2 linked regions of the Microbulbifer sp. A4B17 genome follow. The protein of the gene in region 1 interacts with the protein of each later gene in a pairwise test. Links are inferred from orthologs where the notes say so. Each region holds a gene or a part of one and is shown in the gene's direction. Other genes may lie near its edges.

Region 1 (10,977 bases):
AATGGCTGAGGAGTAGTCGCTATAGTCAAACTTGTCCTCAGGCGACCAGTCCTGATATGTGCCGGCTGATATGCTGGTTACTACATCATTTTTACCGACCGCAATGAAACCCTCTGGAATGGCTGATGAGCGCTGATCAGAGCCGCCGGCGGCTCGGCTATCCGCAGACTGAGATATACTGCGGTCGCGACTCATTACCGCTCCCTGCTTAATCTGTGAGAGGTTGAGCATGACGTGGGTTTTATCGCCTCTCCAGCCCCAAGTTAACTGGTGGGATTGGCTTTCTCGATCTCCTTGAGGGGTTTGTCCCGCATAGCTTTTGGTTGAGAGCCCTTCAAAATCCCTTTGCAGGATAATATTGACTACCCCCGCAATTGCGTCGGAGCCATAAACTGCTGAAGCCCCATCTTTTAATATTTCCACTCTCTCGACAATGGCGAGGGGTATTGTATTTAGGTCTGTTGCCTCTCCATTAAATCCATCGCTGATGACTCGTCGCCCATTAATTAGTACCAGGGTACTATTTGCGGGAAGATTACGCAGGGAAACGGTGGCTGTTCCGTCACTCTGTTGGCTGACTGAGGTGCTAGTCGAGTTGCCGGATATGGCTGGTAGGAACTGGAGTAGGTCTGCGACAGTTTGGGCTCCAGACATTTCAAGTTGATCACGTGACAGGCTGTCGACGGGCAAATACCCATCTGATTGAAAGTGGCGTAAGTGGCTACCGGTCAAGACTTTTCCGGTAACGGTTACTTCTTCTGTGCGTGTTATATCGGTGTTTTTATCTAGGGTGATGCTTGTTGTAGCTGATTCAATAACGGCAACCGAAGAAGGGCTTAGTATTTTATAAGAGAGTGGAATCCCTTTCAGGAGTTCTTTCAGTGCTGGTTCAAATTGGCCTTTGGGGCTGAGAAGTGTTTGCTGGTCTACACGGTAATTGGCTGCATAAGATGTTCTAACAACTAATGATATATTGCATTGTTGACCTAGTGATATTAAAGCTTGGGATAGGCTTCCTTTAGGTATTTGGATGCCAGACTCTGGGCACACGGCAAATGTAGCGCTGGGAACTGTGAGCGCTAAGGCAAGGGATATTGTTATCCAGTGCTTGAGAGTCAAAGAGTGGCCCATTGTTTTTATGGCTGCTCGTAGTGAGCAGCGCTAACATTTCTGTTCTTGGTTCTATGGGCGGATCTGTCGAGCTGGGTAATAAACAACCGCCATGGTTGACGGTTATAACCTAGTTATGGGAGGGAGACAAGATAGTCAGGTTGGTATCGCTGTGGTCTTGCTGTAAGTCCAGAGCGGTAGCAATTGCTTTTAGGGTATTGTCGGGGTCAGAAACCTCAAAAGTTCCAGATACCAGCCTGTTCTCGACTTGGGGGGAAGCGACAGCAGGTGTGTTGAGGTAACGATTCAACTCTACCAAGGCGTCTTTAAGCGGGGTTCTTTCAAAGACCAGAAGTCCTCGGGTCCAATCGGTAGCTTCTTCTGGTGAGGTCTGGCCGATTGGGCTCAGGCCCCTATCGGATACGCTGACCTTTTCGTTCTTAACCAGCTGTACCGATTCGGGTTTCAGGCCGGGAGCGCTATCTGTTTCGCTGACTGAAACCGTGCCTTCGGTCACTGATACTTTGGTGCTCTCTGGATTGAGTTCAACATTAAACTCCGTACCTAATACACGAATATTGGCGCTACCGGCGGCAACGGTAAAGGGGCGAGAGGTTTGTCTAGCCACTTCAAAGAAAGCCTCTCCCCGTACTAACTCCGTACGACGCTCATTACGGTTATAGATAACCCGTAACTCACTATTTGAATTCAGCTTTACTTCTGAGCCATCGGAAAGGCTAATGGTTTGTATCTGTCCACGCTCGGTAGCGTATACCTGAGCTTTAAGCTCACCGCCCATGCCTTGATAGCCAACCCAAAGAGCAACTATTGCTCCGCAGGTAGCCAGTCCCCCGCCAATGAGCCACTTGGGCAGTGCCCATTGAGAGTTGTGCTTCTGAAATCCGTGGTTTGATGCTCGCTTAGCGGATTTTGTGGTCGTCCTTGTGTCTCGGGACGGGATGCTTTCTGGGAATAGAGTATCAACCGGCAGGTGGGATATAGCACCAAGATCCCCCCAGAGTTCTGTGATTTCTGCAAAGGCTCGCTGGTTTTCTTCCCGGGAGAGCCACTGGCTGAACTGGTGGCGGTCACTAGAGCTGACTGAGTCGGAGCGCAAACGGGCAACCCAAGCACAAGCCTGATCCAGGCTATCTTCGCTTACTATTTGCTCTGGGTTGGTTTTCATGGCTGCTCTAGCACCTAGGGTTATAAAAATCTTACTTAGTACTTTGATACTAAAAGTTGCATATTACTCAAAGTTTCTTAATTTGTGCGACCTTTACGGTGCGGGCCTCTGAGCAAAAAAATAATTCGAACGCATTTGCAATGTATAACAGTAAAAAGTTCTGTTAGACGGTGAGTCTTAAGTTTTACTCAATATCGCCCTTCGAAGCTGAGACGGCTGAACAGGTTTCTCCCTCAATTAATTTTAAAGGAGGAGTGGTAGGCTGTGAAAAATTGTACTTCATCTTCATTTTTATCATTGTAATTTCAGGGATGACTGCCACAAAGTGACTGAGCTAACTCTCTTAACTTACAGGTCATGGCCCGGGATTTACCTTCTTACGGCACGCTTTCAAAGCCTGCAAAATATACTTCTCAACACTGCTAACCGAGATATTCATCTCCTGGGCGATTTCACTATAGGAGAGGCCTCGGGTCCTGTGCAGTAGAAAGGCTTGGCGACACTTTAGGGGTAGCCTGTCCATGGTGTCGTAGATTGATTGCAGCTGCTGGCGGGCTGCAAGCAGTCTTTCCGGTGACTGGTGGTCAGCATGATCGTCTGTGTAGGGCTCACCCTCCATGGGAAGCTGCTGACTCACGTACTCCACATGGAGTTTGCCTCGGCGCAGCTGGTCCACGGCCAGGTTATTGGCAATCTGGTAGAGGTAGGCCCGTGGGTTCTCGAGTTCCTTTTCATCGCTGAGCTTTTGCAGGCGCAAATAGGCGTGTTGGGCGATATCCTCGGCATCGTCAGGGCTTTTGACAATGCGAGAGACAAAGCGTACCAAGGCCTGTCCGTGCTCGGTAAACAGCCTTTCGAGAAGCGTCTTCCTGGCCTTATTCATTACTGATCGTGATCCCCGTACCCGGCTCGCTGTAGTTATGGACTGATTGTTCTTAGTGCGAGTTGGCGCACAGTTATATCACAAGCATTGGTTTCGCTACGAGAGGTACGATCGAACTTGACTGGTCACGCTCTCCGATTCTCTATGCCTGACGGTGGATGCCGGTATAATGGCGGCCGCGCCACAGGCGCAGACAATAAGACTTTGCAGAGGTGTGTCGAGCACCGGAGATTGAATGAGTTATCAAGTACTGGCACGGAAGTGGCGGCCGAAGCTGTTTCGCGAGATGGTGGGACAGGAGCATGTTCTCCAGGCGTTGATCAACGCCCTGGATAATGGTCGCTTGCATCACGCCTACCTCTTTGCCGGTACTCGTGGTGTGGGTAAAACCACGATTGCACGAATCCTGGCTAAGTGTCTGAATTGTGAAGAGGGAGTCAGTTCTGAACCCTGTGGCCATTGTCATACTTGCAATGAGATTGCCGATGGCCGATTTGTCGACCTGATCGAAGTCGATGCAGCCTCGCGTACCAAGGTCGAAGATACTCGTGAACTGCTTGAGAACGTGCAGTACGCACCGACCCGGGGTCGCTTCAAGGTTTACCTGATCGATGAAGTCCATATGTTGTCGAACAGCTCGTTTAACGCGCTGTTAAAAACCCTCGAAGAACCGCCTCCCCATGTGAAGTTTCTACTGGCAACGACTGATCCGCAGAAGTTGCCGGTTACCGTGCTGTCCCGCTGTCTCCAGTTCAAGCTGAAGAATATGAGCCCCGAGCGGGTTGTGGGGCACTTGAAGTTTGTGTTGGAGCAGGAACAGGTTCCGTTTGAAGAGGGCGCCCTGTGGCATCTTGGTCGCGCGGCAGATGGCAGTATGCGCGATGGGATGAGTCTTACCGACCAGGCCATCGCATTTGGTGGAGGGCAAATTACCGAGGCAGAAGTGCGCGGTATGCTGGGCAGTATCGATACCGGCTTGGTGTGGAAACTGCTGCAAGCCTTGTCCGAAGAGGATGCGCCGGCCTTATTTGCCACAGTTGCTGAGTTGTCCCAGCAGGCCCCTGATTACAGTGCTGCGCTGGCAGAACTCGCCGATAACCTGCACCGTATTGCAGTGGCTCAGGTGTTGCCTCAATCTATCGATAATTCCCTGGGTGATGGTGAGCGACTGAGAAATTTAGCTGGGCGTATCGCCCCGGAAAATGTGCAGCTGTATTACCAGATGGCCCTGCTGGCCCGGCGTGACCTGCCCTTGGCCCCGGATCAGCGCAGTGGCTTTGAAATGGCTCTACTGCGGATGTTGGCTTTCCGCCCCCAGGGTGTTGCGGATATTCCCCGTTCGCCACTGCCATCGGCTTCCGAACCCGTTTCACCAGCACCGGCTCCAGAAGCGCTACAGCCACAGGCTCCTGTAGCGCCAGAAGTACCGGGGGGCAGCCCGCTAAAAAAGCCTGAAGCGGCACAGCCGCAGGCTGTAGCAACGGTTGATCTAGCTCCCTCGCAGGCAGTGCAGGGCCTACAGCCGTCGCAGAATCAGGTAGAGCAGCAAGAGGCAGAGCCGGCGGTCCCAGCTGAATTGATCAGTGAGCCAGCGACGGGGGCTCAGCCGGAGCAAATTACAAGCCCGTCCCCTGTCCAGGGAGTGGCAGAAGAGCGTCCCCAGCGTAAAGATGTCCTGGCCGAGCTGCGCCAGCGAGTTGCGGAAGTGGAGTCGGCGCCGGCACCACAGCAACCAGTACCACAAAATACAGTGAATACCTCGCGGGAGGCTCCGGTAGAAAGCCGCGGTCAGGAAGTGCCAAAAGGGCGTTTGGAAGCATTAACGCCTGGCAGTTGGCCGGTAATGTATGGACAGCTGGGTATTACCGGTATTTTGCACTCCATTGCCCAGCATTTGGAGATGGTGGGCAGGCAGGACAATATACTCTCGTTCACCCTGGATGAATCCTACAGCAGCCTCTACGACGAAGTTCACCAGCGGCGCCTGGGGGACTCTCTGGCAGACTTCTTCCAGCAGCCTGTGGTGGCGCAGATACAAGTAGGGCAGGTACATGGGAGTACCCCCGCCCGGTTAGTCGCAGCTACCCGCCAAGCGCGGCTTGAAGCTGCCCTGGATGCACTGGTCGCTGACCCGCTGGTTCAAGAATTACAGACAGAATTGAGTGCGGAACTGGTGCCGGGCTCCGTAGAATCACTAGTAGTAGAAGATTAATGACAATTAGGGCCCGGTTTATTCAGGGACCACATGCACAAGATAGAGGTTACCTATGAAAGGTTTGGGCGATTTGATGCAGCAGGCCCAGAAAATGCAGGCCGATATGCAGGAAAAAATGCAGAAGATGCAGCAGGAGCTGACGGAACTGCGTATCTGCGGTGAGTCTGGGGCGGGTATGGTCAAGGTGACGATGAATGGTCGCCACGATGTGATATCTGTGGAAATTGATCCCTCCCTGATGACCGAAGAGAAGGAAATGCTGGAAGACCTGCTGGCCGCTGCGGTCAACGACGCTGTGCGCCGTGTAGAGGAAAAAACACAGGAACTGCAAAAGCAGGGGATGGGAGACCTGACTTCAGGTATCAATTTGCCTGAAGGCTTTAAGTTCCCCTTTTAAGAAGTGGCCATCCACTGGTTTTGAGTTTGTATGTTTAGTCCCCTGATTGAAGAGCTGATCCGCGCGCTCCGCTGTCTGCCCAGTGTGGGCCCCAAGTCCGCGCAGCGCATGGCGATGTACCTGTTGGAAAAAGACCGGGAAGCTGCCTCCCTGCTGGCCCAGAGTTTGGCGCGAGCGGTGGAACAAGTGGGGCGCTGTGGGCAGTGTCGCACCCTCACAGAGGAGCCCGTTTGCTCATTGTGTAGCAATAGCCGGCGCGAGCAGGACTCACTTTGCGTGGTTGAGACGCCCGCTGATGTTCTGGCTATTGAGCAGGCCGGTAATTACCACGGTCGCTACTTTGTCCTGCATGGGCATCTCTCGCCCATTGATGGCATTGGCCCGGGGGACCTGGGGATCGACTTGCTGGAGCAGAGGCTCGCTACTGAGCAGTTGCGCGAACTTATTGTCGCCACTAACCCTACGGTAGAAGGTGAAGCTACCGCGCAGTACATCGCGGAGAGAGCTCGTGCCCAGGGGGTGGCGGTGAGCCGGATTGCCCACGGTGTGCCCATCGGCGGAGAGCTGGAATATATCGATGGCGGCACTCTTGCCCATGCATTTAATAGTCGAACCGCATTTTTCTCTGGCAGTTGAGTGATATCGATGACAGAAATAGATACCACTCCACGCTGGGTCGACAGTTACGAGCAGCTGGTAGAGTTGTGTGCAGAGTGGCGCAAGCAGAGTGCGGTAGCCTTGGATACCGAGTTCATGCGCAGCCGTACTTTTTATCCCCAACCGGCCCTGGTCCAGGTAGGTGATGGAAAACATTGCTACCTGATCGACAATTTGGCTATCGAGGAGTTACAGCCGCTTCGCGACCTCTTACTCAATACCGCTGTCACTAAAATTATGCACAGTTGTAGTGAGGACCTGGAAACCCTGGAGCGCTTGCTGGGGGTGATTCCCGAGCCCATTTTTGATACCCAAGTTGCCGCTGCGATCTGTGGTATGGGAGCGGGCTTAGGTTATGCAGCGACAGTTAACCAGCTACTGCATATTGAATTGCCCAAGAGTGAAACCCGCTCGGACTGGCTGCAGAGACCTCTCAGTGATGCACAGAAAACCTATGCGGCCCTCGATGTCGCTTGGTTGCCGGTACTCTACGGCGTACTGGTAAAAGGCCTCAATGCGAAGGGGCGCCTGGAGTGGTTGCAGGAAGACTGTGCATCATTGGTGGTCACGGCTCGAAACCCGAACCCACCTGAGGTTTACTACCAAAAAGTGAAAGGTGCTTGGCGCCTGCGCAGTAAACAACTGGCAGTGCTTCAGGATGTGTGTGCCTGGCGCGAAAAGCAGGCCAGGGCGCTGAATATGCCGCGCAATCACTTGTTGAAAGAGAATATCTGTATCGGCCTGGCCCAACAGTTGCCCCGGCATAGAGGTGCCTTGAGCCAACTGGGTATGGAAGGGCGAGCTCTGCGTGAGCACGGCGAGACCTTGTTAAAAATCGTTGCCCAAGCCTGCGAGAGAAGCGATCCACCTGCGCGAATGCAGCAGCCCCTCAACCGGCAGCAGGGAGAAATCCTCAAGCAACTGCGGCTTGAGATGGTGTCTATTGCCGAGCGGGCCGGGTTGCCTGCCGAAATATTAATTCGCAAAAAAGAGCTGGAAGCGTTGGTCCAGGCCCGTCAACCAGAGTTGGAGGGCCGGCTCAGAGGATGGCGGGCCGATGTGATTGGCCACCCTTTGCTCGAAGCTCTGAAACAATTGCGTAAAGAGGAATTGAAGTGAAAGTTTTATGCGATATTTATCGCAGCCCGAATAAAGACGAAATGTATCTGTACGTGGATAAGCGCGAGGGCACTGCGAGGGTTCCCAAAAATCTACTGGAGCTTTTCGGCAAGCCGCAGCATGTCACTACGATGTTGATGACGCCGGACAAAAAGCTGGCCCGTGCAGAGGCGGACAAGTTACTCAAAGAGGTGCGCACTCGCGGCTATTACTTACAGATGCCGCCAGTAGCCGACTCCGAAATGAGTGAAATCGCCCTGAAGAACAGCAAGTTGCAACGCTGAGTCGAGCTAAATGGCACAGGAGCCTTTTTGGCGGCGGAAAACGCTGGAGCAAATGAATCGGTCCGAGTGGGAGCAGCTTTGTGACGGTTGTGGTCGCTGCTGTCTGCACAGCTTGGAAGATGAGGATACGGGTGAGGTCTACCTCACTAATGTGGCCTGTCGCTTGTTGGATACCCATTCCTGCCAGTGCAGCAAGTACAGCCAGCGCAAAGCCCATGTTCCCGGATGCATTCAGTTGCGTATAGAGGATATTGCCGAATTCGATTGGTTGCCGCTCACCTGCGCATACCGCAGTCTTGCGGAAGGGCGCCCTCTTGCGGACTGGCACCCATTGGTGTCGGGGGACCCGGAATCCGTGCATCGGGCGGGGATATCGGTGCATGGGCGCGTTGTCAGTGAAGAGTCGGTTCATCCAGACGATATGGAGGATCATATTGTCTCTTGGGTTGAACAGGGTTGATCGCAAACGGGAACTGCGACCTGTGAACGCCTTTGGATATTGCGCATAATTAAGGAGCCTCTGAATAACTCCTTCTTCGGATCGATTTATGGCTGGCAGTGCTTGTCTGCGAAGCGGCGTAAATATGCCGGTTCCGAGCGAGTGACGATGTAAAGGACCCTGGCATATATGCCCGATATTAAATCGGTGTGCCAGAAAGTAGAGTGAGAGAATGACAGAAGATTTCCAATTTGCCTGGATGGTATACGCCGCTTCAACACTGGTTATGCTGTTGGCGGGCTGGTGGTTTATGCGCAATTGGCGCTGGAGTTGGGTGCGCCAGACTCTACTGTTAGTGGCTGCGGCGGTGTTGTTGGCGCCGGCAAAGACCTCTGTAGCGGAATCAGTTGCTGTGCCTGTGTTGCCGCTATTTGTTTATCAAACGCTGTTTGAAGAAAATGGAGCTGCGCCGGAGGTCACTACCAATTTGATATTCGCTTCAGGTGGGGCCCTGGCGATCATGGTTGTTTGGGGGGTTGTCAGCTTGCTGATGAGATTTCGCCGGGACAGGCGTCGTCGCTTTGATGAAGATCCCTACTTTAACGAACAATAACCCAAGATATGGCTGTCATGCCTGAGGGCAGGGTAGCCATTCACCCAGTATTTTTTGTTGCACTTTAATTCACTTGCGCAGCCATCGTCCCTCCTCGACGCCTATATCCAGGCCTTCACTCGGTTGCTCGTATCAAAGGCGCTAAAACCCTTTAGACCGACAACCCCAGTCAATGACAGCTGCTATATCTATTAAGCTGGTTCCCGCTGTGGCGCAATGCAAAACAATGTAAAAGCAGTGTCACTTTTCTGCCAGGTATCCAGTAACAACAAGAGGCGCCTGTATCCGGCATGTGGGAAATACCTCGCACCTAATAGGGGAAGAGGGCAAGGGCAGTCGTGAATAGAGTGAAATATTCAGTTCAATACCCACTTGCCCGGATTGGCAGTGAGAGCCGAATGGCTGAGGAATACTGATGCTCGATCACCTGCTTATATTGACTGCAGTAATGCTGGTTTCGGGCATTTTGGGTGGGTTGGTCAATTACTATCAAATGCTGTTTACCGAAGAAGATCCAGCGGGGCTCGCACGTTGCCTGATTATGGGGCTGTGTGGCGCCTTGATGGTGCCGATATTCCTTAAATTCACCCAGAGTGACTTGTTGATAGAAATCCAGGGTGACCCCTCGCGTTTATTGATTTTTACCGGTTACTGCCTGCTCGCTGCAATTGCGTCCCGTATGTTCGTGTTTAACGCCGCGCGGCGCCAGTTGCGCGACGCCAGTATTGCCCGCGCCCGGGTAGAGAATATGGAGCAGGAACTGCGCACCATGCAGTTGGAAATGATGCCCCTATTGGAGCATGAAATTGAGGGCGATCCCGAGCAGGGGCCGACCATCGATTTCAATCAGATCCGTAAATTGGATGACAATGCCCTACAGGTGCTGCATTTGTTAAATACCGGGGAGTGTGTATTTCGATCTCTTTCCGGCATGGTGCAGGACAGCGGTATGGAAACCAATTCTATAGCTCGTGCCTTGAACAGCTTGCTGGTGCTGGAGATGGTCGGGAAAATTCACAGTCACCTGGGCATCCGCTGGTATATCACCGGCAAAGGTCGCCAGGTTGTACACCGCCGCAGTACCCAGATGGCCTAGGCTGCTTCGGAAAGCCCACGCGGGCTTTCAAGACTCGCCCTGCGGGACTGGCAAATTTCCCCAGCGCAAGCTGGTCATCCAAATTGAGCGTTACCGCCTCGCCCCCAACCTGTTGTTCAATTATCATTCGCTAAAAGAGATAGTTAGCCTCGACGACAGGATTGGAGCAGTTATGAAGTTTACCGGTACCGAAAGCTATGTAGCGACCGAAGACTTGCAGATGGCGGTGAATGCGGCCGTTACCCTGCAGCGCCCACTATTGATCAAGGGTGAGCCCGGCACCGGCAAAACACTGCTCGCCGAGCAGGTAGCAGAGAGCCTCGGACTAAAGCTGATCCAGTGGCATATTAAATCCACCACCAAAGCTCAGCAGGGCCTGTACGAGTACGATGCGGTATCCCGCCTGCGGGACTCCCAACTGGGGGTGGATAAGGTTCACGATATTGGCAACTACATTAAGCGCGGTAAGCTTTGGGAGGCCTTTGCGGCGGATGAGCGCGTGGTGCTGCTGATTGATGAAATCGATAAAGCGGATATCGAATTCCCCAACGACCTGCTGGTTGAACTGGATCGCATGGAGTTCTTTGTCTATGAGACTGGCGAAACCATCAAGGCCAAGCAGCGCCCCATCGTAATTATCACTTCCAATAACGAAAAAGAACTGCCGGACGCCTTTTTGCGCCGCTGCTTTTTCCATTACATCAGCTTCCCCGATCGTGACACCATGCGCAAAATTGTCGATGTGCACTATCCAGGGATCAAAGGGCAGCTGGTGGCCGAGGCAATGGATATTTTCTTCCAGCTGCGCGAGGTTCCAGGCCTGAAGAAAAAGCCTTCGACCTCTGAGCTGATCGATTGGCTCAAGCTGTTGATGGCTGATGATATTCCCGGGGAGATTTTGAAAAACAGCGATAGCAGCAATGCCATTCCGCCGCTCTACGGTGCCCTGCTGAAAAACGAGCAGGATGTCCATATGCT
Region 2 (2,761 bases), 2.6 Mb from region 1 along the record:
GGCCGCCCCAATGTGGGAAAATCCACACTGTTAAACCACTTGTTGGGGCAAAAGCTCGCGATCACTTCGCGCAAGCCGCAGACTACTCGCCACAATATGCTCGGTATTAAAACCGAAGGTCCGAATCAGATTATTTTTGTCGATACTCCGGGCCTGCATTCCGATCAAGAAAAAGCGATTAACCGCTATATGAATCGGGCTGCCGCCAGTGCTGCGCGGGATGTGGATGTGGTGGTGTTTGTTGTAGAGCGTACTCGTTGGAGCGAGGCGGACCAGCTGGTGGCCGACAAGCTGCGCGGGATTAAATGCCCGTTAATTATTGCCGTGAATAAGGTAGACCAGCTCGATGATAAAGCGGACCTGCTACCCCAATTACAAGCCCTTGCTGAGCAGCATCCAAAGGCGGAAATTGTTCCGATTTCGGCTTTGCGCAACGTAAATCTGGATGCGCTGGAAGAGGTTATTTTGAAGCACTTGCCCGAGGGGCAGCATTTTTTCCCCGAAGATCAGGTGACTGACCGCAGCTCGCGCTTTCTCGCAGCGGAAATTGTCCGCGAAAAAATTATGCGTCAGTTAGGTGCTGAGGTGCCCTACCAGGTCACCGTGGAAGTGGAGGAATTTGCTCAAGAGGGTAAAGTCCTGCATATCAGCGCCGCTATTTTGGTTGAGCGGGCCGGGCAAAAGCGTATCCTGATCGGAAATAAAGGCGAACGAATCAAACAGATCGGCAGCCAGGCTCGAGAGGATATGGAGCGCTTGTTTGACAGCAAGGTGATGCTCAATTTGTGGATAAAGGTGAAGTCTGGCTGGTCCGATGATGAGCGGGCTTTGCGAAGCCTTGGCTACAGGGACGAGTAATCATCAGGGCAACCTTCCCCTGGTACTATGAAAAGTCCACAACCGCCTCAACCCGCGTATATTCTTCACTCGCGCCCCTATAAGGACTCCAGTCTGATACTGGAGCTCTTTACTCCTGACCACGGTCGATTGGGCTGTGTCGCCCGTGGGGCCCGTCGCGATAAGCAGCGTCGCCAACAGGCACTGCAGCCTTTTACTCCGCTGCTTGTCACACTGATGGGCTCTGGCTCTCTTAAGACACTTGGCCCTGTTGAAAATGTTGGTGTGCCACTGTGGCTCAAGGGGCGAGCAGTTTATGCGGGCCTCTATGCTAATGAGTTGATGGTAAGACTACTTCCCGAGGGTGAGGCGCACTACACACTTTTCGCGGCTTATCAAAGCCTACTGGAGTCTCTCTCCGAGCTCGAAGGGCTTTCCAATTTTGAGCTTGAAGGTCCATTGCGCCGTTTTGAATTACAGCTGTTACTTGAGCTTGGTACCTGTCCATCTCTCAATGTTTGCAGCCCGCAAGGAGATTCAATAAGCGAGCGGGGAGTTTATCGCTTGGATGTTGAGCGGGGTTTAATTCCTGTCCACCGCTCCAGTGATGAGAGTCTGGGAGAATTGTATTTTTCAGGTGTGGAGCTGCTCGGTATGGATAGCGCTATGAATGAGGGCCGCTGGCCCAGTGAGGCTTTGGCACCGGCAAAGCGCCTAACACGCTTATTATTGCAGGCGGTACTGGGAGATAAGCCCTTGCAGAGCCGAGAGCTTTTTCGACAGGTTTACGGAAAAAAATGATAGTAAGTATTGGCACCGATATTTGTAACTATAATCGTATCGAGGTTGCGTGGCAGCGCTTTGGTGATCGCTTTGTTGAGCGTATCCTCAGTGCTGGTGAGAGGGAGGACTTTTATGGGATGGCTGGACCCATCCGTGCAGCATACCTATGTAAACGGTTTGCGGCAAAGGAGGCGGTAGCGAAGGCCTTGGGTACCGGGATTGGTGAGGGGATTTCCTGGCAGGATATCGATGTCCGCCGCCGCAAAGGTGCCGCGCCGCAGGTGGTCCTGGCGGGCGCAGCTAAGGAGAGGGCCGAAACTCTGGGTGTGGATAGAATTCATCTCAGCTTGTCTGATGAAAAAGACTCGGCGCTTGCATTTGTAGTATTTGAATCTTGTTAGGCGACTACCTCCAGGCCGAAGAGTGCATCCAGGTCCTGTTCTGAGGCCCACTCCCGCAGGGCTCGGATTTCCCTGAGAACGGCATTGAGTTTACGCTGATCAAAAGCTTGGTTGTCGGAGCCCTGGATGGTGCGCAACGCTTCCTGTAGTACACAAGTGGACTCCCTTAAGCGTGAGACTCCGCAATAACAGCAGCCGCCATGCATGCGGTGGGTGAGTTCGAACATCCCTTTGTAGTCCCCCAGGTTATACAACCGCTCCAGCTCTCTTTCGTCTGAGCTGAGGCCATCGATCAACATGCGCAGCATATCCCGGGCCAGTTTGGCGTCGCCGTTAGCGAGTGTCAGGCACTCCCCGATATCCACTAGTCGCATCTCTTCGAGACTCACTTTTTCGACCATTTGGGGACTGATGATCTTGAGCCATCGTTTAATCATATCGGAGAGCTGGGCCTCACTTACCGGCTTGCTTAAGTAATCGTCCAATCCTGCAGACAGCAAGCGGGCTTTCTCCTCGGCGCCGGCGTGGGCGGTGAGCGCGATAATCGGTGTACGCCGACCAGTTTCCCGTTCCCGAATCAGGCGTGTGGCCTCGATGCCATCCATTTCAGGCATCTGTATATCCATAAATACCAGGTCGAATGCCCCCTGTTGCCAGTGTTGCAGAGCTTCTTCACCGCTGGCTGCAATTACCACTTCCACATCCTGTGCGCGCAGGAACTCACCCACTAACCGTCGGTT

What was found.
Region 2: the proteins of recR (region 1) and recO interact in binary tests that used the Escherichia coli proteins (3 or more experiments, as listed by UniProt). The link is inferred for Microbulbifer sp. A4B17 from one-to-one orthologs.

The regions. Positions count from the first base shown.
Region 1 is NZ_CP029064.1:884,446-895,422, forward strand. What follows is about bases 4,642-7,624. They hold recR (recombination mediator RecR), read left to right. Parts: upstream 4,642-5,821; coding sequence 5,822-6,427; downstream 6,428-7,624. Other genes in these bases: dnaX (DNA polymerase III subunit gamma/tau), read left to right, coding at 4,642-5,391; BTJ40_RS04005 (YbaB/EbfC family nucleoid-associated protein), read left to right, coding at 5,447-5,791; rnd (ribonuclease D), read left to right, coding at 6,437-7,567; BTJ40_RS04020 (YcgL domain-containing protein), read left to right, coding at 7,564-7,624. In the rest of the region: BTJ40_RS03985 (TonB-dependent receptor), read right to left, coding at 1-732; BTJ40_RS03990 (FecR domain-containing protein), read right to left, coding at 1,241-2,296; BTJ40_RS03995 (RNA polymerase sigma factor), read right to left, coding at 2,652-3,179; more of dnaX, read left to right, coding at 3,415-4,641; more of BTJ40_RS04020, read left to right, coding at 7,625-7,851; BTJ40_RS04025 (YcgN family cysteine cluster protein), read left to right, coding at 7,862-8,311; BTJ40_RS04030 (hypothetical protein), read left to right, coding at 8,523-8,903; BTJ40_RS04035 (YEATS-associated helix-containing protein), read left to right, coding at 9,319-9,999; BTJ40_RS04040 (MoxR family ATPase), read left to right, coding at 10,172-10,977. UniProt on the Escherichia coli protein: May play a role in DNA repair. It seems to be involved in an RecBC-independent recombinational process of DNA repair. It may act with RecF and RecO.
Region 2 is NZ_CP029064.1:3,500,735-3,503,495, reverse strand. It holds recO (DNA repair protein RecO), read left to right. Parts: upstream 1-885; coding sequence 886-1,638; downstream 1,639-2,761. Other genes in the region: BTJ40_RS15420 (response regulator), read right to left, coding at 2,018-2,761; acpS (holo-ACP synthase), read left to right, coding at 1,635-2,021; era (GTPase Era), read left to right, coding at 1-858. UniProt on the Escherichia coli protein: Involved in DNA repair and RecF pathway recombination.